2 regions of the Streptomyces sp. NPDC050263 genome follow, and region 2 is predicted to be linked to the other one. Evidence: predicted binding sites of a transcription regulator. Region 2 holds the regulator's gene; the other holds the start of a gene.
The links. Region 2 encodes HrcA, which represses chaperone genes, less so after heat shock. Its sites were predicted from a motif close to TTNGCACTCNGNNNNNCNGAGTGCNAA; they were not measured.
Positions count from the first base shown of each region.

Region 1: groL (chaperonin GroEL) is a predicted target of HrcA. The motif match lies at 2,512-2,538, and genes of this name have one in related genera.

Region 1 is NZ_JBFAKW010000006.1:129,425-135,030, forward strand. Features, by position in the region: gene AB0J04_RS04510 (Uma2 family endonuclease) at 1-649, shown strand, start outside; gene groL (chaperonin GroEL) at 728-2,350, opposite strand; gene AB0J04_RS04520 (cold-shock protein) at 2,769-2,975, opposite strand; gene AB0J04_RS04525 (ubiquitin-like small modifier protein 1) at 3,450-3,725, opposite strand; gene thrC (threonine synthase) at 3,779-5,086, opposite strand; SAM riboswitch class I at 5,105-5,251, opposite strand; gene AB0J04_RS04535 (glucosyl-3-phosphoglycerate synthase) at 5,395-5,606, shown strand, end outside.
Region 2 is NZ_JBFAKW010000022.1:41,380-46,985, reverse strand. Features, by position in the region: gene hemW (radical SAM family heme chaperone HemW) at 1-587, shown strand, start outside; gene AB0J04_RS13355 (DUF3097 domain-containing protein) at 700-1,503, opposite strand; gene AB0J04_RS13350 (MBL fold metallo-hydrolase) at 1,535-2,260, opposite strand; gene hrcA (heat-inducible transcriptional repressor HrcA) at 2,456-3,472, shown strand; gene dnaJ (molecular chaperone DnaJ) at 3,473-4,609, shown strand; gene AB0J04_RS13335 (nitronate monooxygenase) at 4,754-5,606, shown strand, end outside.

The DNA.
Region 1 (5,606 bases), on a different contig from region 2:
CCCGCAGATGCCCATCGAGGACTTCGAGGAACTGGCCGCCGCGGCCCCCGAGCACGTGCGGCTCGAATTCGTCGACGGCCGGGTCCGCACCAAGGATCCGCTCAGCGTCGAGGACTTCGAGGAGCTGGAGCACCGGGCGCCGGAGACCGTGCGGCTGGAGTACGTCAACGGAAAACTTGAGGTCAAGGCCATGCCGGATGGCAAGCACCGTGCTATTTACCTGTGGCTGGTGCGCCAGTTCCTGCTCCACCGTCCCGACCTCGATCTCGCACCCGAGTCCGGTGTCAAGGCCGAGGCGTACCGCAAGGGTCGCGCCCGGACCGACGCGGCTCTCGCACCCGTGGATCACTTCATCGATGACGGCGAATGGTCCGAGACCGACGGCATTCTGATGGCCTTGGAGATCACCTCCCGGGACAGTGACACCAATCAGCGCGACCTCATCGACAAGCCTCTCGGGTACGCGGCGGCCGACATCCCCGTCTACCTCCTCATCGACCGCGACAACTGCACGGTCGTCGTGTACAGCGAGCCCAAGGACGGCCGCTACCGCCAGTCGCCCTCCTGCCCTTGGGGCGCCACCGTCGAGCTTCCGCCGCCGGTGAGCATCACCCTCGACACCGAGCCGTTGAAGAAGTACGCCTTCTGAAACGCCCGAGGGCGGCACCCCCCGTTTCCGGGAAGTGCCGCCCTCGGTCCGAAGGACAGGCGATCGACCAGAGGTCGATCAGAAGTCCATGTCACCGCCCGGCATGCCGCCGCCGGCCGGCGCGGACGCCTTCTCCGGCTTGTCGGCGATGACGGCCTCGGTGGTGAGGAACAGCGCGGCGATGGAGGCCGCGTTCTGCAGCGCGGAACGCGTCACCTTCGCCGGGTCGATGATGCCCTCGGCGATCATGTCGACGTACTCGCCGGTCGCAGCGTTCAGGCCGTGACCGACCTGGAGGTTGCGGACCTTCTCCACGACGACGCCGCCCTCGAGACCACCGTTGACGGCGATCTGCTTGAGCGGGGCCTCCAGGGCGAGCCGCACGGCGTTGGCGCCGGTCGCCTCGTCACCCTCGAGCTCCAGCTTCTCGAAGACGGCGGAGGCCTGGATGAGCGCCACGCCACCACCGGCGACGATGCCCTCCTCGACGGCGGCCTTCGCGTTGCGGACGGCGTCCTCGATGCGGTGCTTGCGCTCCTTGAGCTCCACCTCGGTGGCGGCGCCGGCCTTGATGACCGCGACACCGCCGGCGAGCTTCGCCAGGCGCTCCTGCAGCTTCTCGCGGTCGTAGTCCGAGTCGCTGTTCTCGATCTCGGCGCGGATCTGGTTGACCCGGCCGGCGACCTGGTCGGAGGAGCCCGAACCGTCGACGATGGTCGTCTCGTCCTTGGTGATGACGACCTTGCGGGCCTTGCCCAGCAGGTCCAGGGAGGTGTTCTCGAGCTTGAGACCGACCTCCTCGGAGATGACCTCGCCACCGGTGAGGATCGCGATGTCGTTCAGCATCGCCTTGCGGCGGTCGCCGAAGCCCGGGGCCTTGACCGCGACGGACTTGAAGGTGCCGCGGATCTTGTTGACGACCAGGGTCGACAGGGCCTCGCCCTCGACGTCCTCGGCGATGATCAGCAGCGGCTTGCCCGACTGCATGACCTTCTCCAGGAGCGGGAGCAGGTCCTTGACGTTCGCGATCTTGGAGTTCGCGATCAGGATGTACGGGTCGTCGAGGACGGCCTCCATACGCTCCATGTCGGTGGCGAAGTACGCCGAGATGTAGCCCTTGTCGAAGCGCATGCCCTCGGTGAGCTCCAGCTCCAGACCGAAGGTCTGGGACTCCTCGACGGTGATGACGCCTTCCTTGCCGACCTTGTCCATCGCCTCGGCGATGAGCTCGCCGATCTGGGTGTCGGCGGCGGAGATGGAGGCCGTGGAAGCGATCTGCTCCTTGGTCTCGACATCCTTGGCCTGCTCCAGCAGGGCACCGGAGACGGCCTCGACGGCCTTCTCGATACCGCGCTTGAGAGCCATCGGGTTGGCGCCGGCGGCCACGTTGCGCAGACCCTCGCGCACCAGGGCCTGGGCCAGGACGGTCGCGGTCGTCGTGCCGTCACCGGCTACGTCGTCCGTCTTCTTCGCGACTTCCTTGACCAGCTCGGCGCCGATCTTCTCGTACGGGTCCTCGAGCTCGATCTCCTTGGCGATGGAGACACCATCGTTGGTGATCGTGGGGGCGCCCCACTTCTTCTCGAGGACGACGTTGCGGCCCTTGGGACCGAGCGTCACCTTCACGGCGTCCGCGAGCTGGTTCATGCCGCGCTCGAGGCCGCGCCGTGCCTCCTCGTCGAACGCGATGATCTTGGCCATGTGAAGTGGTCCTCCCGGACTGGGGTGGATTGCTCCGGACCGCGCTGGCGCCCGCGACGGACGGCTCGCCGACCTGATGGTTCCTTGCCCCACCTGGCCTGCGGGCCTCACCGACCCGGTCCTCGTTGTCACTCTCACCTTCAGAGTGCTAACGCCAATGATTAGCACTCGGCATACGAGAGTGCAAGGTGCACCCGCGAAGCGGGCTCGTTGAGGGGTGGCGGTCGGGCGACGGGTGGGCGCAAGCGACTCGGGGAGATCCGCAGGTGAACAACGGTGCGCCAGAGGGGTGCGGGAGGCACCGGACGCACCGGACGCACCGGACGCACCGGACGCACCGAAGGGCTTGTACCCCCAGGAGGTACAAGCCCTTCGGATGTGATGTACAGAAGAACGACGCTGTCAGTCGGCGCGCGCTTCAGCCGGTCGCGAGACGGACCATGTCCGCCTGCGGCCCCTTCTGACCCTGCGAGATCTCGAAATCGACCCGCTGACCCTCTTCCAGGGTGCGGTAGCCGTCCATCTGAATCGCGCTGTAGTGGACGAAAACATCCGCACCACCGTCGACCGCGATGAAGCCGTACCCCTTCTCCGCGTTGAACCATTTGACGGTGCCCTGAGCCATGCCTAACTCCCCTATTACTGGCCCTTGCACAGATCCACACTTCGCGGATCCGGGTCAGACCTCACCCCCCAACGATTGGGGGCGTGCGCCGGAACGCGTCGACCGCGGCCGAATGTATCTGTCCAACTGCCCTCTGCAACAGGTCACTTGGACGAGAATTCTGGACGCAAAGGATCCGGAATGTGGCGAGAATTCGCCTGAATTCAGGGCAAGTCGGGCCCTGCAAAAGCCACAAAAGCCGCGAAAGGCATACACACTTTGGCTGCTTCTTGTCGGGCGTGGGGCAGAAATCAAAGGCGCCGGATCCGGTGATCCGGACCGGGTTCCCCAACTGTACCGCGCTCAACCACACTGAATTGCCCCCTCCACTTCTATCGCGGAGAGGGCAATTCGATGAACGCTCGGTAATCGCTGTTACCGACGGTTACTACCGACGGGTACTGAACGGCGGTCAGTCGCCGTTCGCCCCACCGCTCAGCCGCCCGCGACCGCCGGGATGATCGAGACGCCGGCGCCGTCCGGGGTCGGCGTCTGAAGCCCCTGCTCGAAGCGGACGTCGTCGTCGTTGACGTACACGTTGACGAAGCGGCGCAGCTTGCCCTGATCGTCGAGGATGCGAGCGGCGATGCCGGGGTGGTTCTGCTCGAGATCGGCGACGACCTCACCGAGGGTCGCCCCCTCGGCCTTCACCTCGGCCGAGCCACCGGTGTAGGTACGCAGGATGGTGGGGATGCGGACGGTGACGCTCATGACTTTCGACCTCCGGTCAGGTGGGGCGCCCCCGCAGGGGCGCGGGGCGGTGGCTAGACGAGACCCACGTCGCGGAACGACTCGAGGTTCGGCCGAATCGTCGCGGTCAGCCCCGTGCCGGCCACCGCGTCCAGCGTCTTGAGGCCGTCGCCCGTGTTCAGCACGACGGTCGTGAGCGTCGGGTCGAGAAGACCGTTCTCGATCAGCTTCCGCGTCACACCCACCGTCACTCCGCCGGCGGTCTCCGCGAAGATGCCCTCGGTCCGCGCCAGCAGCTTGATCGCGTCGACGATCTGCTCGTCCGTCACGTCCTCCACCGCACCGCCGGTGCGACGCGCGATGTCGAGCACGTACGGACCGTCCGCCGGGTTGCCGATGGCCAGCGACTTGGCGATGGTGTTCGGCTTCTGCGGCCGGACGACGTCGTGTCCCGCCTTGTACGCGACCGACACCGGGCTGCACCCCTCGGCCTGGGCGCCGAAGATCTTGTACGGCTTGTCCGCGACGAGCCCGAGCTTGATCAGCTCCTGCAGCCCCTTGTCGATCTTCGTGAGCTGCGAGCCCGAGGCGATCGGCACGACCAGCTGGTCGGGAAGCCGCCAGCCGAGCTGCTCGCAGATCTCGTACGCCAGGGTCTTGGACCCCTCCGCGTAGTACGGCCGCAGGTTGACGTTGACGAAGCCCCAGCCCTCGCCCGCCGGGTCGCCGATGAGCTCGGAGCAGAAGCGGTTGACGTCGTCGTAGTTGCCCTCGATGCCGATGAGCTCGCCGCCGTAGACCGCGGCCATGACGACCTTGCCCTGCTCCAGGTCGTGCGGGATGAACACGCAGGAGCGGAATCCGGCGCGGGCCGCCGCGGCGCCCACGGCGCCGGCCAGGTTGCCGGTGGAGGAGCACGAGAGGGTGGTGAAGCCGAACGCGCGCGCCGCCTCGATGGCCTGCGCGACGACGCGGTCCTTGAAGGAGTGCGTCGGGTTGCCGGAGTCGTCCTTGACGAAGAGCTTTCCGGCGTCGACGCCCAGCTCGCGGGCGAGGTTGTCGGCCTGGACGAGCTTGGTCCAGCCCGGGTTGATGTTGGGCTTGTCCGCCACGTCGGCCGGGACCGGCAGGAGGGGCGCGTAGCGCCAGATGTTCGCGGGTCCCGCCTCGATGCGCTTGCGGAGCTCCTCCGTGTCGTAGGAGGAGAAGTCGTACGCGATCTCGAGCGGGCCGAAACACTCCTCGCAGGCGAAGACGGGCCCGAGGGGGACACGGTGACCGCACTCACGGCAGTTCAGCGCCGCGGCCGGACCGAGGTCGACGGCGGAAGCGCCGGAGGCAGTGGAAACGGTGGGTTCGGTTGCAACGTTCTGCGCAGCCATGTGAGGGGAGGCCCTTTCTCCTCATCTTCCTCACGACGCACTTCGCCGTGAGACGGATTTGGCACCTTCCCGAGCCGGGAGCCTCACCACGACGACGTGGTCAGACCGGCTGGAGGGTTGCCGGGGCTTCATCGGGCCGTATCCCTCTGCCCCTCTGGATGAGCGGTATTCGGTTGTTGATCGTTGAACGCTCAATGGCCTCGGACATGCGATGGTCATCCGCGTTGTTCAAGACTGTAACCGAAGCCCAGGATCGTTGAGATAGTCGTCCGAACCGCGAGATGTACCGCGAGATGTGAGGAGCCGCCGTGCTGGAAGAGGTCGAGCGCTGGCTGGCCACCCGTTCCTGGTCGGTGACCGATCGCCCGCTGCACCGGATCATGGCGGCCAAACGCGCCACGAACCGGTCGGTGTCCGTGGTCCTGCCCGCGCTGAACGAGGAGGCGACGGTCGGCGACATCGTCGCGATCATCCGCCACGACCTCATGCACCAGGTCCCGCTCGTCGACGAGATCGTCGT
Region 2 (5,606 bases):
TGGGCGCCGGCCCGGACCATGTCTCGGCCTACGCGCTGATCGTCGAGGAGGGCACGCAGCTGGCGCGCCGGATCCGGCGCGGCGAGGTTCCGATGACCGACGACGACGTCCACGCCGACCGGTATCTGATCGCGGACGAGGTGATGTCCGCGGCGGGCTTCGACTGGTACGAGGTCTCCAACTGGGCGACCTCCGCCGCCGGGCGCTGTCTGCACAACGAGCTGTACTGGCGGGGCGCCGACTGGTGGGGCGCGGGGCCGGGCGCCCACTCCCATGTCGGCGGGGTGCGGTGGTGGAACGTCAAGCATCCGGGCGCGTATGCGGCGGCGCTGGCGGAGGGGCGGTCGCCGGGGGCGGGGCGGGAACTGCTGTCGGAGGAGGACCGGCGGGTGGAGCGGGTGCTGTTGGAGCTGCGGTTGCGGGAGGGGGTTCCGTTGTCGCTGCTGAAGGAGGACGGTCTGGCGGCCTCCCGGCGGGCGCTGGCGGAGGGCCTGCTGGCCGCGGAGCCGTACGAGGAGGGCCGAGCGGTGCTGACGCTGCGCGGGCGGCTGCTGGCGGACGCGGTGGTGCGGGACCTGGTGGACTGAGGGTTTTTCGCCCCCGCCGCCCCTTCCCGTCCCATCCCTGGGGGCTGCCGCACCCAGACCCCCGCTTCGGCCCCGAAAGGGCCTCGTCCTCAAACGCCGGACGGGCTGAAAACTAGACGGTCACGAAGTCGATCAGTTCCTCGACCCTGCCCAGCAGTTCCGGTTCCAGGTCCCGGTATGAGCTCACTCGTGCCAGGATCGCCTGCCACACCGCCCCCGTGTTCTCCGGCGGCCAGCCCACGGCGCGGCAGACGCCCGTCTTCCAGTCCTGGCCGTGGGGGACGCGGGGCCATGCCTCGATGCCTACGGACGACGGTTTCACCGCCTCCCAGATGTCGATGTACGGGTGGCCCACGACCAGGGCGTGTTCGCTGGTGACCGACTGGGCGATGCGCCATTCCTTCGTGCCGGGGAGGAGATGGTCCACCAGGATGCCCAGCTTTGCGTCCCGGTCCGGGGCGAAGTCGGCGACGATCTTCGGGAGGTCGTCCACGCCCTCCAGGTACTCCACGACCACGCCCTCCACGCGGAGGTCGTCGCCCCAGACCTTCTCGACCAGCTCGGCGTCGTGCCGGCCCTCGACGTAGATGCGGCCGGCGCGGGCCACGCGTGCGCGTGCGCCGGGGACGGCCACCGAACCGGAGGCGGTGCGGGTGGGGCGTACGGGACCGGCTGAGGGCGGCCTGACCAGCGTGACGACGCGGCCCTCCAGCAGGAAGCCCCTGGGCTCCAGCGGGAACACACGGTGCTTGCCGAAGCGGTCCTCCAGGGTCACCGTGCCCGCCTCGCAGCGGATCACCGCGCCGCAGAAACCGGTGCCCGGCTCCTCCACCACCAGGCCGGGCTCCGCCGCGACCTCGGGGACGGGCCGGGGCTTCTTCCACGGCGGGGTCAGATCGGCGGAGTACTGGCGCATTCGGATGACGATAGGAGAAGCTCGGGCGCGATCAGGACGACACGCCGAATCTGGCCGCCAGCGCGTCCCGCTGGGCCCGGACGAACGTCGCGTCCACCACCGCCCCGTGACCCGGCACGTACAGCGCGTCCTCGCCGCCGAGGTCCAGGAGCCGGTCGAGGGCGGCGGGCCAGTGGGAGGGGACGGCGTCCGGGCCCGCCTGCGGTTCGCCGGACTCCTCGACCAGGTCGCCGCAGAAGACCACCTCCGGCGAGCCGGGGGCGGCGGGGACGAGGATCGCGAGGTCGTGGGCGGTGTGGCCCGGGCCCACGTTGGCCAGCAGGACCTGGCGGCCCTCGCCCAGGTCGAGGGTCCACTCGCCGCAGACCAGGTGACGGGGCCGGACCAGCGTGTCCACGGCCTCCGTCGCCGCGGTCTCGGCCAGGCCGCCTCGCACCGCGTCCGCCCGCAGCTCCTCGGCCGACACGGTGTCCACGCCCACCGCCCCGAAGACCTCGGCGCCCGCGAACGCGGCCGCGCCGAAGACATGGTCGAAGTGGGGATGGGTGAGCGCGAGATGGGTCACACGGCCGCCGGTGAGCTCCTCGGCCTGCGCCCGCAGCCGGGCTCCCTCCGCGAGGCTCGACCCGGCGTCGACCATCAGTGCCGCGCCCGCCCCGACGACCAGCCCGGCCGTGCAGTCCCAGCCCGGCAGCCGGCACATTCCGACCCCGGCCGCGACCCGCTCCCACCCGAGCTCTTCCCAAGTCACCGTCATACCGCGACGCTAGCCGTATATCGCCCCCGCCCGACCGACCGCCGTCGGCCGACCTTGCCCCGGGTGTACCCCACAGCCGTACACTGGGCCGGGGAACGCTGGCACTCGGATGTGACGAGTGCCAGGGACAGTGTCAGGGCAGGTGTCAGGACAGGCGCCCAGGGGACTGGGGACGACTTCTGGAGGTGTGCGCGGTTGCTGAGTGAACGCAGGCTCCAGGTGCTGCGCGCCATCGTCCAGGACTACGTCGGCACCGAGGAGCCGGTCGGTTCCAAGGCGCTCACCGAGCGGCACAACCTCGGCGTGTCCCCGGCGACGGTCCGCAACGACATGGCCGCCCTGGAGGACGAGGGGTTCATCGCCCAGCCGCACACCAGTGCCGGGCGGATCCCCACGGACAAGGGCTACCGGCTGTTCGTCGACAAGCTGGCCGGCGTCAAGCCGATGACCGGCCCGGAGCGCCGGGCCATCCAGAACTTCCTCGACGGCGCCGTCGACCTCGACGACGTGGTGGCCCGGACCGTTCGGCTGCTCGCGCAGCTCACCCGGCAGGTCGCGGTCGTGCAGTACCCGTCGCTGACCCGGTCCACCGTGCGGCACGTGGAACTGCTTCTCCTCGCGCCGGCCCGGCTGATGCTCGTGCTGATCACGGACACCGGGCGGGTCGAGCAGCGGCTCGTGGACTGCCCGGCGCCCTTCGGGGAGACGTCTTTGGCGGATCTACGCGCGCGGCTCAACAGCCGGGTCGCGGGCCGCCGGTTCGCGGATGTGCCGCGGCTGGTGGAGGACCTGCCGGAAGCCTTCGAGGCGGAGGACCGCGGCACGGTCACGACGGTGCTCTCCACCCTGCTGGAGACGCTCGTCGAGGAGAACGAGGAGCGGCTGATGATCGGCGGCACCGCCAATCTCACCCGCTTCGGACATGACTTTCCCCTCACCATCCGCCCCGTCCTGGAGGCCCTGGAGGAGCAGGTCGTGCTCCTCAAACTCCTTGGCGAGGCGGGGGATTCGGGCATGACCGTACGCATCGGTCACGAGAACGCCTATGAGGGACTCAACTCCACTTCGGTGGTGTCGGTCGGCTACGGTTCGGGCGGCGAGGCAGTCGCCAAACTCGGCGTGGTCGGACCGACCCGCATGGATTACCCGGGAACGATGGGAGCGGTACGAGCGGTGGCACGGTACGTCGGACAGATCCTGGCGGAGTCCTGAGTGGCCACGGACTACTACGCCGTCCTCGGCGTGCGCCGCGACGCGTCGCAGGAAGAGATCAAGAAGGCCTTCCGGCGGCTCGCGCGCGAGCTGCACCCGGACGTCAACCCGGATCCGAAGACCCAGGAGCGGTTCAAGGAGATCAACGCCGCTTACGAGGTGTTGTCGGACCCGCAGAAGAAGCAGGTCTACGACCTCGGCGGCGACCCGCTGTCCCAGGCGGGCGGCGGAGCCGCGGGCGGCTTCGGGGCCGGTGGCTTCGGCAACTTCTCGGACATCATGGACGCGTTCTTCGGGACGGCGTCGCAGCGCGGGCCGCGTTCGCGCACCCGGCGCGGCCAGGACGCGATGATCCGGCTGGAGGTCGACCTCGAGGAGGCCGCCTTCGGCACGACGAAGGACATCCAGGTCGACACGGCGATCGTCTGCACCACCTGCAGCGGTGAGGGCGCGGCGCCGGGCACGACCGCCCAGACGTGTGACATGTGCCGCGGTCGCGGTGAGGTGTCGCAGGTCACGCGGTCCTTCCTGGGCCAGGTCATGACCTCGCGGCCGTGTCCGCAGTGCCAGGGCTTCGGAACCGTGGTTCCCACGCCCTGCCCGGAGTGCGCCGGTGACGGCCGCGTCCGCTCCCGTCGCACGCTCACGGTGAAGATCCCGGCCGGTGTCGACAACGGCACCCGGATCCAGCTGGCGGGCGAGGGCGAGGTCGGCCCCGGCGGCGGTCCCGCCGGCGACCTGTACGTGGAGATCCACGAGCTGCCGCACGCGATGTTCCAGCGCCGCGGCGACGACCTGCACTGCACGGTCACGCTCCCGATGACGGCGGCCGCGCTCGGCACGAAGGTGCCCCTGGAGACGCTGGACGGTCTGGAGGAGGTCGACATCCGGCCCGGCACCCAGTCCGGCCAGTCGATCCCGCTGCACGGCCGGGGCGTCACGCATCTGCGGGGCGGCGGGCGCGGCGATCTCATCGTGCACGTCGAGGTGCAGACGCCGAGCAAGCTCGATCCCGAGCAGGAGCGGCTGCTGCGCGAGTTCGCGAAGCTGCGCGGCGAGGAGCGGCCCACGGGTCAGTTCCAGCCCGGGCAGCAAGGCTTGTTCTCGCGGCTGAAGGACGCCTTCAACGGGCGCTGAGCCCCGGGCGGAGGCCGCCGCAGGGCGACTGAAAGATGGCCGAAAGACGACCGAAGGGTACGGGCCACCGGCACGCATGCCGGTGGCCTATGCCGTTGGACGGCCGGATTCGGACTTGTTCGGAGGACGTGACAACATGCCGTCATGTCCTCCGCACTGACCGATCTCTTCCCGCATCCGATCGTGCAGGCCCCGATGGCGGGCGGTGTCTCCGTCCCGCAGCTCGTCGCGGCCGTGGCCGAGGCGGGCGGGCTCGGGTTCCTCGCCGCCGGATACAAGACGGCCGACGGCATGTACCAGGAGATCAAGCAACTGCGGAGTCTCACCGGCCGCCCCTTCGGCGTGAACCTCTTCATGCCGCAGCCCGAGTATCCCGGTGCGAGCACCGGCTCCACCGGAGCGGCCAACGCCGCGCCCCCTTCTGGCGCCGTCGAGGTCTACGCCCATCAGCTGGCCGGTGAGGCCGCCTGGTACGAGACCGAGCTCGGCGACCCCGACAGCGGCCGTGACGACGGCTACGACGCCAAGCTCGCCGTGCTGCTCGACAACCCCGTGCCGGTGGTGTCGTTCCACTTCGGCGTCCCGAGCCGCGAGGCGCTGGACTCCCTGCGCCGCGCGGGAACGTTCACCCTGGTCACCGCGACCACCGTCGACGAGGCCCTCGCCGTGGAGCGGGCCGGCGCCGACGCGGTGATCGTGCAGGGCGTCGAGGCCGGCGGCCACCAGGGCACCCACCGGGACAACCCGGAGAACGACCGCGCCGGCATCGGCCTGCTCTCCCTGGTCGCCCAGGTCCGCGCGTCCGTCGGCCTGCCGATCGTCGCCGCGGGCGGCCTCATGCGCGGCAGCCAGATCGCCGCGGTCCTCGCGGCCGGCGCGAGCGCGGCCCAGCTGGGCACCGCGTTCCTCGCCACGCCCGAGTCCGGCGCGCACGCCGTGCACAAGCAGGCGCTGACCAACCCCCTGTTCGTCCGCACCGAGCTGACCCGCGCCTTCT